DNA from 4 places in the Streptomyces sp. NPDC050145 genome. Region 2 is predicted to be linked to each of the others. Evidence: riboswitches for the same ligand, from Rfam matches in the RefSeq annotation. Region 2 holds a riboswitch; each other region holds the start of a gene.
The links. A riboswitch is a leader RNA that binds a small molecule or an ion and turns the genes downstream of it on or off. The one in region 2 is predicted to bind cyclic di-AMP.
Positions count from the first base shown of each region.

Region 1 (3,449 bases), on a different contig from region 2:
CAACGAGGGCACGGACAAGCACTCGGCGGAGGAGTTCGCGGCGGAACTGGAGCGCTGCGGCGCCACCATGGACGCGCACGCCGACCACCCCGGCGTCCGCGTCTCCCTCGAGGTGCCCGTCTCCCGCCTCCCGAAGGCACTCGGCCTGCTGGCGGACGCCCTGCGCGCCCCCGCCTTCGCCGACAGCGAGATCGAGCGCCTGGTGCGCAACCGCCTGGACGAGATCCCGCACGAGAGCGCCAACCCGGCCCGCCGGGCCGCCAAGGAGCTCTCCAAGCAGCTGTTCCCCGCCACAGCGCGCATGTCGCGCCCGCGGCAGGGCAGCGAGGAGACCGTCGTCGACATCGACGCGGCCGCCGTACGCGCCTTCTACGAGCGGCACGTCCGCCCGTCCACCGCCACCGCCGTCGTGGTGGGCGACCTCGCGGGCGTCGACCTCGACACCCTCCTGAAGGACACGCTCGGCGCCTGGACCGGCGACACGGCGCAGCCGCGCCCCGTCCCGCCGGTCACCGCCGACGACACCGGCCGCGTCGTCATCGTGGACCGCCCCGGGGCCGTCCAGACGCAGCTCCTCATCGGCCGCATCGGACCCGACAAGCACGACCGCGTGTGGGCCGCCCAGATCCTCGGCACGTACTGCCTCGGCGGCACGCTGACCTCCCGTCTGGACCGGGTGCTGCGCGAGGAGAAGGGCTACACCTACGGGGTGCGCTCCTTCGCCCAGGTGCTGCGCTCCACGGCGGACGGCACGGGGGCCGCGATGCTCGCCATCAGCGGTTCCGTCGACACGCCGAACACGGGACCGGCGCTCGACGACCTGTGGAAGGTGCTCCGCAAGCTGGCCGCCGAAGGCCTGACCGACGCCGAACGGGACACGGCGGTGCAGAACTTGGTGGGCGTGGCCCCGCTGAAGTTCGAGACCGCGGCCGCCGTCGCGGGCACGCTCGCCGACCAGGACGAGCAGCAGCTGCCCGAGGACTTCCAGGCCCAGCTGTACCGCCAACTGGCCGCCACGGGCACCGTGGAGGCCACCGCGGCCGTCGTGAGCGCGTTCCCGGCGGACCGTCTGGTGACGATCCTCGTGGGCGACGCCGCGCAGATCGAGGAGCCCGTCAAGGCCCTCGGCATCGGCGAGGTCACCGTCGTCGCCGGCTGACGACGCCATGCCAGGGCGGCGACGCCCGAAACGGGACGAAGCCCCGGAAGCCACACAGGCCTCCGGGGCTTCGTGGCGTCACTCACGTTTCCCGCGCGTGCCGTTCGGTTCGCCCGACGCGTCACCGCGCGTCGTAAATGCCCGAATTGATGTAGAGGTTGCCTGTGTGCCCTGTGGCATGCGCTACAAAAGCCGGGATCCGTTTGTCGATCGAAAGATGTCCCGCTTAGCGTCGGTCCGGCTGTTCGCCACGTATGAGCCGCGCCCGCGGCCCCGGACAGTCATCGCCGAGTCCCCCACGGCGCGAGCCAGGGGAGCCGGGGACCCACCGCAGTCCCTGGGGTGAATCGGACGCTCTTCCCGTACGGGGAGGGGGCCCGTAGGAGACCTTCCTGCTCCGAACCCGTCAGCTAACCCGGTAGGCGAGAGGGAAGGAAAGGATCAGCCACTCCATGGCGTTCACCCGTGCCACCGGGAAGCATCGTCGTCCGAGCCGCCTCACGCGCACCACGGCGCAGGTCGCCGGCGTCGCGGCGCTCACCACGACCGGTGTCATCGGAGGCCTCGCCGCCCCCGCTCTCGCCGCCGACACCGCCGCGCCCGCCGACCAGAACGGTCTGACGCAGGCCATCGCGATCGGCGACACCCTGGCCGCCCAGATCGACGCCCAGGCGACCGCCCAGAAGAAGGCCGCCGAAGAGGCCGCCGCCCAGGAGAAGGCCGAGGCCGAGGCCAAGCGCCGGGCCGAGGAGGCCAGGCGTGAGGCCGCGAAGAAGGCCGCCGAGAAGGCCGAGAAGGAGCGCGCGGCCAAGGAGCGCGCCGCCCGCGCGGCCGAGCGCAAGCGCCTCAACACCTACGTGGCGCCCATCTCCGGCTCGTACGTCTCGACCGCCTACAAGGCGTCCAGCGGCCTGTGGTCCTCCGGCAGCCACACCGGCATCGACTTCCACGCCGCCAGCGGCACGAGCGTCCACGCGGTCGGCTCCGGCACCGTCGTGGAAGCCGGCTGGGGCGGCGCCTACGGCAACAACATCGTGATCAAGATGAACGACGGCACGTACACCCAGTACGGCCACCTGTCGTCGATCGGCGTCTCCGTCGGGCAGAGCGTGACGCCCGGTCAGCAGATAGGCCTCTCCGGCGCCACCGGCAACGTGACCGGGCCGCACCTCCACTTCGAGGCCCGCACGACGCCCGAGTACGGCTCGGACATCGACCCCGTCGCGTACCTGCGCTCGCACGGCGTCGGCATCTGACCCGACGCCCGCAGCATGCAAGAAAGCCCCGGCCGCGCGCCGGGGCTTTCGCGTTCCCGTGCTCGGTCGAACGTTCACCGAGTCCCAGGTCCCCGCGTCTTCGCTGTCCAAAAAATATCCCTCAATTAGAAGCTCCCGTCGGAAATTCGGGCGCGGTGGAATAGAGTCACTGGACGAGCGCGCGGAAATCGGTGCCGATCGCGCTTTCAGGGGCGCCCGCCGTCCGCGTTTCGCGGGGCGGGCGGAGAGCAAGGCGGAGGTCGGGGCATGCGCATTCCCGCGCACTCGGTATGCGCGGCGATCCGCGACGACATCGTCGCGGGCGTGTACGAGCGCGGCAGCAGACTCACCGAGGAACTGCTCGCGCGCCGCTACGGAGTCTCGCGCGTTCCGGTCCGCGAGGCGCTGCGCACCCTGGAGGCGGAGGGCTTCGTCGTCACGCGCAGGCACGCGGGCGCGTGCGTGGCCGAGCCCACCGAGCAGGAGGCGGCCGACCTCCTGGAGATCCGCATGCTGCTCGAACCGCTGGGCGCCGCCCGCGCGGCACAGCGCCGCACGGACGCCCACCTCAAGGTGCTGCGCGGCCTGGTCAGACTGGGCCAGGACCGCTCCAAGGAGGGGAGCGGCGAGGATCTGCGCTCCCTGGGCACCTGGTTCCACGAGACGCTCGCCCAGGCCTCCGCCAGCCCCGGCCTCATCACCCTGCTCACTCAGGTCCGGCACAAGATCGCGTGGATGTACGCGGTGGAGACCCCCGAGCGGCCGGTCGACTCCTGGGCCGAGCACGGCGCGGTCGTCGACGCGGTGGCCCGTCGCGACGTCGAGCGCGCCCGTGCCCTGACGGCCGCGCACATCGCTCGCGAGGCGACGGTCCACAGGCTGCGCGTCCCCCGCGCGAGTGAACGTGTGAGGACTTCGCAACATGCCGTAAACACGACCGGGCTCCACCATTAACACGACCGCCGTATACAAATACGTACGGCATTCATGGAGCGGTCCGTCCGGAGTTTTCCCCGCCTGAATTCTGGCAGGGA
Region 1 is NZ_JBITJS010000017.1:113,706-117,154, forward strand. It holds gene ACIBTU_RS30195 (M16 family metallopeptidase) at 1-1,159, shown strand, start outside; cyclic di-AMP (ydaO/yuaA leader) riboswitch at 1,435-1,599, shown strand; gene ACIBTU_RS30200 (M23 family metallopeptidase) at 1,612-2,415, shown strand; gene ACIBTU_RS30205 (GntR family transcriptional regulator) at 2,683-3,369, shown strand.
Region 1: it holds a riboswitch for cyclic di-AMP, as region 2 does, so the genes downstream of both, ACIBTU_RS30200 (M23 family metallopeptidase) here and ACIBTU_RS03555 (M23 family metallopeptidase) in region 2, are expected to answer to the same signal.

Region 2 (3,449 bases):
CGGCACAGCAGCGAACAGCTCGCCTCCGCCCGGCACATCGCGGAGGCGGCCCAGCGCGCCGTCCTGCCCGCCCCGCCCGGCCGGACCGGCGGCCTGGACGTCGCCGTTCGCTACGAGGCCGCGCAGGCGGGCGCGTTCATCGGCGGGGACCTCTACGCGGTGCAGGACACCCCGCACGGGGTGCGCGTCGTCGTCGGCGACGTACGGGGCAAGGGCATGGGCGCGGTGTCGGCGGTGGCCGTCGTCATCGGCGCGTTCCGCGAGGCCGCCGAGCAGGAGGGCAGCCTGGAGAACGTGGCCCGGCGCCTGGAGCGGGCGCTGGCCCGCGAGGGGACGCGGCGCAGCGGTGTCGACGACTTCGAGGGGTTCACGACGGCGGTGCTCGCCGAGTTCCCGTACGGCACCGGCTTGGTGCGGGTGCTCAACCGCGGGCACCCCGAGCCGTTGCTGCTGCACGGCGACGGCACGCTGCGGACGCTCGGTCCGGGTGAGGCCGCGCTGCCGCTCGGCCTGAGCGCGCTGGGCACCTGGCCGGACCGGGCGACCGAGGAGACGTTCCCCGCCGGTGCCACGCTGCTGCTCTACACCGACGGCCTCTCCGAGGCGCGCGACGTGCACGGCGTCTTCTACGACCCGGCGGACCGGCTGGCGGGGCGGAGGTTCGCCGGGCCGGAGGAGCTGCTCGCGGAGGTCGCCGAGGAGGTCCGCGCGCACACCGGAGGGGGCGCGCGGGACGACATGGCGCTGCTCGCCGTACGCCGTCCTTGATCGACATCACGGGGGGTGATCGAACGGCACCCCTGCGCATAACAATTGATACAGCGTCAGAAAGTCGTGGCGGATCCGTGCCCTCCGACGAGGGGTCAACTCGCCCGATTCCGCCCGCTCGTGCCCTGATAAGTCCAGGCCAAAGACGTGAACGATCAGTGGGAACGGCTTGGAAATCGTGTCGGCTGTCTATTAACGTTCGATAACGCAGCGCGGTCGTCCCAGCCGTCACAAGAGTCGGCTCCGCGCGCACGCGCTTAATCCCGCAAGGGAGCCGGGGAACCACCAACTTGGGGTGAATCGGACCGTAGCGACGCATGTGCGTACGTCTACGCCCGTAGGAGACCTTCCTGCTCCGAACCCGTCAGCTAACCCGGTAGGCGAGAAGGAAGGAAAGGAGAGCGCCCCCGTGGCGTCGAACCGTCCTGCCCCCGAGTTCTCCTACGGCTCCGCCGAAGCGTCTGACGACTTCGGCGTCGAGCGAGAGAACTGGGAGGAGTGGAACCCCACCGAGGAGTCCGTCCGACCCGTCCGCGGCCGTCACCGCGTGGCCCGTCAGCGTGGTGGACTCGCGCGCAGCTCCACGGTTCTCGGCGTCGGCGTGATCGCCGCTGTCGGAGCCGGCGGCATCGCGACCGCGCAGGGCGGCAAGCCCGCCGTCTCGCTCTCCATGCCCGACCTGTCCGCGGTCAAGGACTCGCTGCCCGAGGCCAAGTCGCTGCCGGGCGTGGGCGCGCTCATATCCGGCTCGGACGACTCCGCCGACTCCGGGTCCGACTCCTCGCCGGCCGCCCAGGCCGCCCCGCTCACCACGGTGACCGACGGCGCGCAGGGACAGTCCGACGCGGGCGAGGCCCTGCGGGCCCGCATCATGGCCCAGGCCGAGACGCAGCAGTCCGCCGCCGAGGAGGCCGAGCGCAAGGCGGCCGAGGAGGCCGCCGCGCAGAAGGCCGCCGAAGAGGCCGCCGAGCAGCAGAAGGCCGCCGAGGCCAAGGCCGCCGCCGAGAAGAAGGCAGCCGAGGAGGAGGCCAAGCGCAAGGCCGAGGCCGAGCGCCTCGCCAAGCTGGCCAAGAGCTACAAGCTCCCCGTCGCCTCCTACACGCTCACCGGCACCTTCGGTCAGCCCGGCTCCATGTGGTCCTCCGGCTACCACACGGGCCTCGACTTCGCGGCCTCCACCGGTACGCCGATCTACGCGATCCACTCCGGCACCGTCACCGAGGCGGGCTGGGCCGGTGCCTACGGGTACCGCACCGTCCTCACCCTCGACGACGGCACCGAGCTGTGGTTCTGCCACCAGTCCTCGATGAACGTCAGCGTCGGCCAGAAGGTCAGCACCGGCGATGTCATCGGCCGCGTCGGCGCGACCGGCAACGTGACGGGCGCCCACCTCCACCTCGAGGTCCACCCCGACGGCCAGGCCACCGGCGTCGACCCGGCCGCCTGGCTGCGCGACAAGGGCCTCGGTCTCTGACCTTCCCCCAGCCCCGGCGGTCCTGGCGGCAACCCCCCGACGCCAGGGCTGCCGGTTCCGCATGCCCGCGTGCATGCCCGCGCGCGCCCGCAGGCCGACGGGCCGTCAGGTCCGGACCGGCTCGGTTCCGGTCGGAATACCGGATTCTGCGCGGGCGTTGAGAACGTTCATGACTTCTCTGCGCTCTCTCGGCTCCTCGGACCTCGAGGTCTTCCCCCTCGCCCTCGGCGGCAACGTCTTCGGCTGGACGGCGGACGAGGCCGCCTCCTTCGCGGTGCTCGACGCCTACACCGCCGGCGGCGGCAACTTCATCGACACCGCCGACTCCTACTCGGCGTGGGTGGAGGGCAACGAGGGCGGCGAGTCCGAGACCCTGATCGGCCGCTGGCTGGCGGCGCGGGGCCGGCGCGACGATGTCGTCATCGCCACCAAGGTGAGCCAGCACCCGCGGTACCAGGGCCTGTCCGCGGACAACATCAAGGCGGCCGCCGACGCCTCGCTGCAGCGCCTGGGCACCGATCACATCGACCTGTACTACACGCACTTCGACCAGCCCGACGTGCCCGTCGAGGAGATCATCGGCGCGCTCGACGAGCTGGTGCGGGCGGGCAAGGTCCGCTACATCGCGGCGTCGAACATCACCGCGGCCCGCCTCCAGGAGTCCCTGGACGTCTCCGACCGCGAGGGCCTCGCCCGCTACGTCGCCCTCCAGCCGCACTACAACCTGGTCTCGCGCGACACGTACGAGGGCGAACTGGAGCAGGTCGCCTCCCGCGCGGGCCTCGGCGCCGTCCCCTACTACGCGCTCGCCTCCGGCTTCCTCACCGGCAAGTACCGCACCGGCGTCACCGTCGACAGCCCGCGGGCGCAGGGCGCGGCCCGCCACCTGGAGACCCCGCGCGGGCAGGCCGTCCTCACCGCACTCGACGAGATCGCCAAGGAGCGCGACGCCGAGATCGCGACCGTCGCCCTGGCCTGGCTCGCCGCCCAGCCCACCGTGACCGCCCCGATCGCCTCGGCGCGCACCGTGGAGCAGCTCCCGGCGCTGCTCGCCGTCGCCGGCCTCGAGCTCACCGAGTCCGAACTCCAGCGCCTCAGCCGCGCCTCCGCCGGACGCGCCTAGTACCGGTACGGGTTGTAGGGCGGCCCTTGCACGGGCGGCCCCTGCATCGGCGGTCCCGCGTACACCGGCCACACCGGCACGACG
Region 2 is NZ_JBITJS010000002.1:20,759-24,207, reverse strand. It holds gene ACIBTU_RS03560 (PP2C family protein-serine/threonine phosphatase) at 1-768, shown strand, start outside; cyclic di-AMP (ydaO/yuaA leader) riboswitch at 1,013-1,166, shown strand; gene ACIBTU_RS03555 (M23 family metallopeptidase) at 1,178-2,242, shown strand; gene ACIBTU_RS03550 (aldo/keto reductase) at 2,412-3,365, shown strand; gene ACIBTU_RS03545 (PrsW family intramembrane metalloprotease) at 3,362-3,449, opposite strand, start outside.

Region 3 (3,449 bases), on a different contig from region 2:
CCCCTGCTGCGGAGCTTTCCCGGCATCGGATCTCCCGCCTCCCCTTGCCTTCACGTGCGTACGTCCCCGCACACGGTACGGGACCGAGTGCGGGGACGTACGTAACTACCGCGTCGGCCGGTGATCAGCCCTTGAAGCGGGGGAAGGCGCTGCGGCCGGCGTACACCGCGGCGTCGTCGAGGATCTCCTCGATGCGCAGCAGCTGGTTGTACTTGGCGACGCGCTCGGAGCGGGCCGGGGCGCCGGTCTTGATCTGGCCGCAGTTGGTGGCGACGGCGAGGTCGGCGATGGTGACGTCCTCGGTCTCGCCGGAGCGGTGGGACATCATGCACTTGAAGCCGCTGCGCTGGGCGAGCTCGACGGCGTCCAGGGTCTCGGTGAGCGAACCGATCTGGTTCACCTTCACGAGCAGGGCGTTGGCCGAGTTCTCCTCGATGCCGCGGGCGAGGCGCTCCGGGTTGGTGACGAACAGGTCGTCACCGACGAGCTGGACCTTGTCGCCGAGCTTCGCGGTGATGACGTTCCAGCCGGCCCAGTCGTCCTCGAACAGCGGGTCCTCGATGGAGACGAGCGGGTACGCCGCGACGAGCTCCTCGTAGTACTCCGTCATCTCGGCGGCGGAGCGCTCCTTGCCCTCGAAGAGGTACTTGCCGTCCTTGTAGAACTCGGAGGCGGCGACGTCGAGCGCGAGGGCGACCTGCTGGCCGGGGATGTAGCCGGCCTCCTTGATGGCCTCGAGGATGAGGTCGAGGGCCTCGCGGTTCGAGCCGAGGTTCGGCGCGAAGCCGCCCTCGTCGCCGAGGCCGGTGGCCAGACCCTTGCTCTTCAGGACCTTCTTGAGGGTGTGGTAGACCTCGGTGCCCCAGCGCAGCGCCTCGGAGAAGGACTCCGCGCCGATCGGGGCGATCATGAACTCCTGGATGTCGACGTTGGAGTCGGCGTGCGACCCACCGTTCAGGATGTTCATCATCGGGACGGGCAGCAGGTGCGCGTTCGGACCGCCGAGGTAGCGGAACAGCGGAAGGTCGCTGGCCTCGGAGGCGGCGTGCGCGACGGCGAGCGAGACGCCGAGGATGGCGTTGGCGCCGAGGGAGCCCTTGTTGTCGGTGGCGTCCAGGTCGAACATGGCCTGGTCGATCAGGCGCTGCTCGGTGGCGTCGTAGCCGACCAGCTCCGGGCCGATCTGCTCGATGACGGCGAGGACGGCCTTCTCGACACCCTTGCCCTGGTAGCGGTTCGGGTCACCGTCGCGGAGTTCGATGGCCTCGAAAGCGCCGGTGGAGGCGCCGGACGGAACAGCAGCACGACCCGTGCTGCCGTCGTCGAGGCCGACCTCGACCTCGACCGTGGGGTTGCCTCGGGAGTCCAGGATTTCCCGGGCTACGACGACGTCGATGGACGGCACGAGCATCTCCTTCTGGGATGTGACGCGGAGTGTGCGGGGCCGCGGTGCGCGGTTCCGCATGGCTTGAGCCTAACCGCACGCGGGCCATCGGCCAGCCGACCGCCCGTCTCTTGGACTCTGCCGTGAGCGAAATGTTTCCGACGGGAACAAATACCGCCGGTGGTTGGCCGGTGAACGGTTCCTTCGGGGGTGGGTCGGATTCGTCGCGGGCTGCGGGCCGGTGGGGCTTCTCGCGCAGTTCCCCGCGCCCCTGAGATGCGCACTTCGTGCGCGATCTCATCGGGCGCTTGCTCATCGGGGAAATGCGACCCGAAGGGTCTGCATTTCAGGGGCGCGGGGAACTGCGCGACCAGCCACGACGGTGGCGCGCACGGGAACGCGCAGGACCTCCCACCCCCTGATCCGGGGGCGGGAGGTCCATGCCAGCGAGCGGCCAGCGACTCGGCGTCCGCCGATGCCGAGTGCGGGAGCGCGCTCCCCTATATAAGGGGTGCGGCTTACTTCAGGTGGAGCTGCTGACCCGGGTAGATCAGGTCCGCGTCCTGAACGATGTCGTCGTTCAGCTTGAAGAGCTTCTGCCAGGTCGTGTGGTGCGCCTCGGCGATCTTGCTGAGGGAGTCACCCTTCTTGACCTTGTACTCGCCGTCGCCCTTGGCGACCTTCTTGCCGGTCGGCGTGGTGACGGTCTTCTTCGGAGCGGCCTTCGGGGCCTGACGCTCCTGCGAGCGGTTGGCCGGCTGCTCGGCCTTGCGCTCGGGCTGCGGCTGGGTCTGCTGCTGCTCGGCGGGGGCCGGGGCCGGGTTCGACGTCGAGGCGCCGGACAGGCCGACACCGCAGGACGGCCAGGCGCCCTTGCCCTGGGAGGCGAGGACCTTCTCGGCGACGGAGATCTGCTGCGCCTTGGAGGCCTGGTCGGCGGTGGAGGCGTAGGCGGTGCCGCCGTACGCGGCCCACGTGGAGGACGAGAACTGCAGGCCGCCGTAGTAGCCGTTGCCGGTGTTGATCGACCAGTTGCCGCCGGACTCGCACTGGGCGACGGCGTCCCACTCGGAGGCGGTGGCGGCGGAGGCGCCGGTGGCACCCATCAGCGGAACGGCGACGGCGGCACCGGTGACACCGGCGAGCGTGGCGACACGGACGGCCTTGGACGGGCGGCGGTGCTTGCCCTTGCTGGAGAACAGCATGGAGAGATCCCCTCACCGACGCCTACGAGGTGAGCTGTCGGGTTCGGGCCAGTGAGTGCCCGGCCGCGCAACCTAGTGCGCGGCTTAACCCCAAGCCGTACCGGAGTATCGCTTTCCGGACGGCGCCTACCTTGGGTCCCCCGCTCCTGCCCACGGCGCTGACGCGTCGACTGTTCCCGTACGGAGGTTGGCAGGATTCGGCGTGACATCCGTCGGGGCCCGCTGTGGCGAGCGGTCAGACCGTACGCAGCCGATCCGGCGGTTTTCAAAGCGGATCAGGCCCTTTGAGACCCATCTCTCACTTTCGCCAAATCGGACATTCAGACAGCAACCCGCCCTGAACTCCCGCTACTTTTCGCCCGATTCGAGCCCAAGATCCAGACTCTGACCAGGAAGGATGAGGTCAGGGTCGGAGCCGACCTCCTTCTTGTTGAGCTGGTACAGCTCGGCCCATCCGCCGTCCACGTTCTGCGAGTCGGCGATGTCCCACAGGTTGTCGCCGGCGCGCACCGTGTACGCGTCGCCGTCGCGCCGGTCGTCACGGGAGGCGTGACGGCCCTCTCCGGTACGGGAGTCGGCGGTGTCGTCGGAGGCCTGCCCGCCGCGGTGGCGGCCCGCGCCGGAGTCCTCGGAGGCGGGGTCGGAGGCGGACGGGGAGGCGTCCGGCTCGCCGGAGCCCTTCGACTCGTCCGGGGAAGTGGAGGCGCCGGAGCCGGACTTGTCCGTTTCGCCCTTCGTGTCGCCTTCGTCCGACGTCGCGCCGTCCGAGGGCGAGGCGCCGGTGCCGTCGCTCGGCTCGTCGCTCGCCTTGCCGTCGGGTTCGTCACCCTTGGCGTTACCGGAGGTATCCCCGGAGGCGT
Region 3 is NZ_JBITJS010000013.1:5,549-8,997, forward strand. It holds gene ACIBTU_RS25200 (septum formation initiator family protein) at 1-26, opposite strand, end outside; gene eno (phosphopyruvate hydratase) at 125-1,405, opposite strand; gene ACIBTU_RS25210 (transglycosylase family protein) at 1,903-2,589, opposite strand; cyclic di-AMP (ydaO/yuaA leader) riboswitch at 2,594-2,802, opposite strand; gene ACIBTU_RS25215 (transglycosylase family protein) at 2,938-3,449, opposite strand, start outside.
Region 3: it holds a riboswitch for cyclic di-AMP, as region 2 does, so the genes downstream of both, ACIBTU_RS25210 (transglycosylase family protein) here and ACIBTU_RS03555 (M23 family metallopeptidase) in region 2, are expected to answer to the same signal.

Region 4 (3,449 bases), on a different contig from region 2:
TTGTTCGTGAACGTGATCGCGAGGATCTGGCCGGGGTGCACGCCGCGCTGGGCGAGCAGGTACGCGATGCGGTGCGTGAGGACGCGGGTCTTGCCGGAGCCGGCGCCGGCGACGATGAGCAGGGGGGAGCCGCCGTGCACCACGGCCGCCCGCTGGTTCTCGTTCAGCCCGTCCAGGAGGGCCGCCGGGTCCAGGGCGGGGCGGGGCGCCCCGTCGCGGTAGTGCGTGTCCCGGTCCACGGGCGCGTCGAACTTCCCCCCGAACAGGTCGTCCGGGAGCGGCTCGGGGGCCCCGTGGTGCTCGGGGTCGTCCTCGGGCGGCGGCGGGGGCTCCTCCGCGGGGGACTGGAGGCCGGCCAGGAAGCTGTCGTCAAAGAGGCTGCTCATCGCTCTCCGAGTCTAGGCCGCCCCACCGACAGCCCGCCGTCACCTTCACCGAGACGCTCCTCGCATTCACGGAGACACCCCTCACGACACCCTTTGCGATGACCCGGTCACCCAGCGCGACAGCAAAGCCCGTTCGGGGCCCGCGGCGTAGAGATCATGAAAATGGTCACGAAAATGTATCGGGCATATCGAACATCAACCTTCACAGCAGCAACACGAGTTGGCTACGGTGCTGCGCGGGCAGCCCGTCCCCCCGCCCGCGAACAACGCGGCGAGCGGGCAGCCCCCGCCGAGTCCCGTACGCCGAGAGGCAGGGAACCGGGGACCCACCGACCTTGGGGTGAATCGGTCAACAGTCCGGCGGCGCCGGATGGTTGACCGTAGGGCAGCCTTCCGTACGACGTGCACCACCGCGCACCGAAGCGATGGGCACGGGCCCGAACCCGACAGCTAACTCGGTAGGCGGACCACGGAAGGAGTCGCCTGCTTTGGCGTCGCACCGCAAGCCGCGTACCCGCTCCCGGATGACCGGAGGCACCCGTACGACCTCCGCGGTCGGCATCACGACCGCGGCCCTCACCTCCGTCGCCCTGCTCTCGCAGACGGCCCAGGCCGCTCCGGCCCAGCCCGCGAAGCCGAGCCTCGAAGAGGTGCAGAAGAAGGTCGACACGCTCTACCGCCAGGCCGAGGTGGCCACGCAGAAGTACAACGCGGCGCAGGAGCGGACCACCGGCAAGAAGAAGCAGGTCGATCACCTCCTCGACGACATCGCGCAGCGCACCGAGAAGATGAACACGGCCCGCGAGGAGCTGGGCCGGTTCGCCGCCGCGCAGTACCGCACGGGCGGGGTGAGCGACACGGCGACGATGTTCCTCGCGGAGAACCCCGAGGACTACTTCGCCCAGGACCAGCTGATGAGCCGGCTGACGTCCCGCCAGAAGAAGGCGGTCGACGACTACCAGGTGCAGCAGCGCGAGACGGCGAAGAAGCGCACCGAGGCGCAGGAGAGCCTCAAGCAGCTGACCACGTCGCAGACCGAGCTGAAGACGTCCAAGCAGACCGTCCAGACCAAGCTCGCCGACGCGCGGAAGCTGCTGTCGGATCTGACAGCCGAGGAGAAGGCGCGGCTCGCCGCGATCGAGCGGCAGAAGCAGGAGGCGGCCCGCAAGAAGGCCGCCGAGCTGGCCGCGAAGCAGAAGGCCGAGGAAGAGGCCAAGCGGAAGGCCGCGGAGGAGGCGCAGCAGCAGGAGGACGCCTCCGGGTCCGGTTCCTCGACGGGCTCCGGCTCGGACACCGGTTCGGGTTCCTCGACCGGCGGCTCCGGCTCGACGGACACCTCGTACGCCACGAAGGCCGCGAAGGCCCTCGCCTTCGCCAAGGCCCAGGAGGGCAAGCCGTACGTGTGGGGCGCGACGGGCCCGGACTCGTACGACTGCTCGGGGCTGACCGGGGCGGCCTGGAAGGCGGCCGGGGTCTCGCTGCCGCGCACCACCTGGGACCAGGTGGAGTTCGGCACGACGGTCCCGCTGTCCGACATCCAGCCCGGTGACCTGGTCTTCTTCTACGACGACATCAGTCACGTCGGCATCTACAAGGGCGACGGGATCATGATCCACGCCCCGAAGCCGGGCGCGTACGTGCGCGAGGAGTCCATCTACTACGACGGCACGGCGTCGATCCACAGCGTGGTGCGCCCCGCCTGACGTCGCTCACGGTTACGTTCGGGCGGTGGACCGCGACCGCCCGGACGTGCCCGGGACCCCCGACCCCGCACCCGCCTCGCCCTGGGCGATGATCCCGCCGGCCGCCGGCGCGGCCGTCATGGCCACCGGCATCGTGTCGATCGGCCTGCACCTGCTCGGGCAGAACGTGCTGTCGGCGGTCTTCCTCGTGCTGGCCTCCGCGCTGTGGGGGCTGCTCGCGGTCGTCTTCTGCGCCCGTCTGTTCGGGGACCGGGGTCGCTGGGAGCGGGAGGCGGACACGCCCGCGGCGCTCACGGCGGTGGCCGCGACGTGTGTGCTCGGCACCCGGTACGCGCTGGCCGGCAGCCTCGGGTTCGCCGAGGTGCTGCTGGGGATCGCGGTGGTGGTGTGGCCGGTGCTGTTCGTCGCCGTGGTGCGGCACTGGCGGCCGAAGATGCCCGGCGCCGTCTTCATCACCTGCGTCGCGACCCAGGCGCTCGCGGTGCTGGGAGCGACGCTGAGCGCGTCGGCGCACGTGGCGTGGCTGGGCTACGCGGCGGTGGGGTTCTTCTGGTTCGGGCTCGTGGTGTACGCGGCCGCGTTCGTCCGCTTCGATCTGCGGCAGGTGCTGACCGGGGCCGGGGACCACTGGGTGGCGGGCGGCGCGCTCGCGATCTCGGCGCTCGCGGCGGCCCGGCTCGTGCTCGCGGATCGGGCCGGTGACCTGTGGAACAACCAGGACACCGAGGTGCTGCGGTTCATGGCGGGGCTGCTGCTCGCGCTCGATCTGGGCTGGTACGCCGTGCTGTGCGTGGCGGAGGTGGTGCGGCCGCGTCCGCACTACGACGTGCGGCGCTGGTCGACGGTGTTCCCGATGGGGATGACGGCGGTGGCGACGCTCATGGTCGCCACCGCGGTGGAGACTCAGTGGCTGGAGACTCCGGGGCGGGTGCTCGTGTGGGTCGCGGTCGCGGTGTGGCTCGTCACGGCGACGGGAGCGGCCCTGTCCCTGTCCGCGTCGTTCTCCTCGCTCAGGTCCACAGAACGGCGATGAAGATGTTCGCCACGGTCAGCGCGCCGACCGTGAGGAACAGCGGCTTCTCCGCCTTCTCCTCGTCGCGCTTCACGTAGACGATGCCGAGGATGACGAGCAGGACCGCGAGCTTCACGCCGATCTTGATGTTGTCGACGCTGTAGTCCTGGGCCTGGTTGAGGCCCACGAGGGCGACGCCGGTCACCAGCATCGTCAGGGCGCCGTGCAGCATCGCCTTGTTGAAGCGGGCGGTGCCCTGCTTCAGCGCCGGCATCTGCGTGAGGAACCCGCCGAGCAGCGAGGCGATGCCGATGATGTGCAGGCCGACGAAGAGGTGCAGGAGTACGT
Region 4 is NZ_JBITJS010000014.1:149,854-153,302, forward strand. It holds gene pcrA (DNA helicase PcrA) at 1-386, opposite strand, end outside; cyclic di-AMP (ydaO/yuaA leader) riboswitch at 664-867, shown strand; gene ACIBTU_RS27330 (NlpC/P60 family protein) at 875-2,089, shown strand; gene ACIBTU_RS27335 (tellurite resistance/C4-dicarboxylate transporter family protein) at 2,178-3,122, shown strand; gene ACIBTU_RS27340 (hypothetical protein) at 3,100-3,449, opposite strand, start outside.
Region 4: it holds a riboswitch for cyclic di-AMP, as region 2 does, so the genes downstream of both, ACIBTU_RS27330 (NlpC/P60 family protein) here and ACIBTU_RS03555 (M23 family metallopeptidase) in region 2, are expected to answer to the same signal.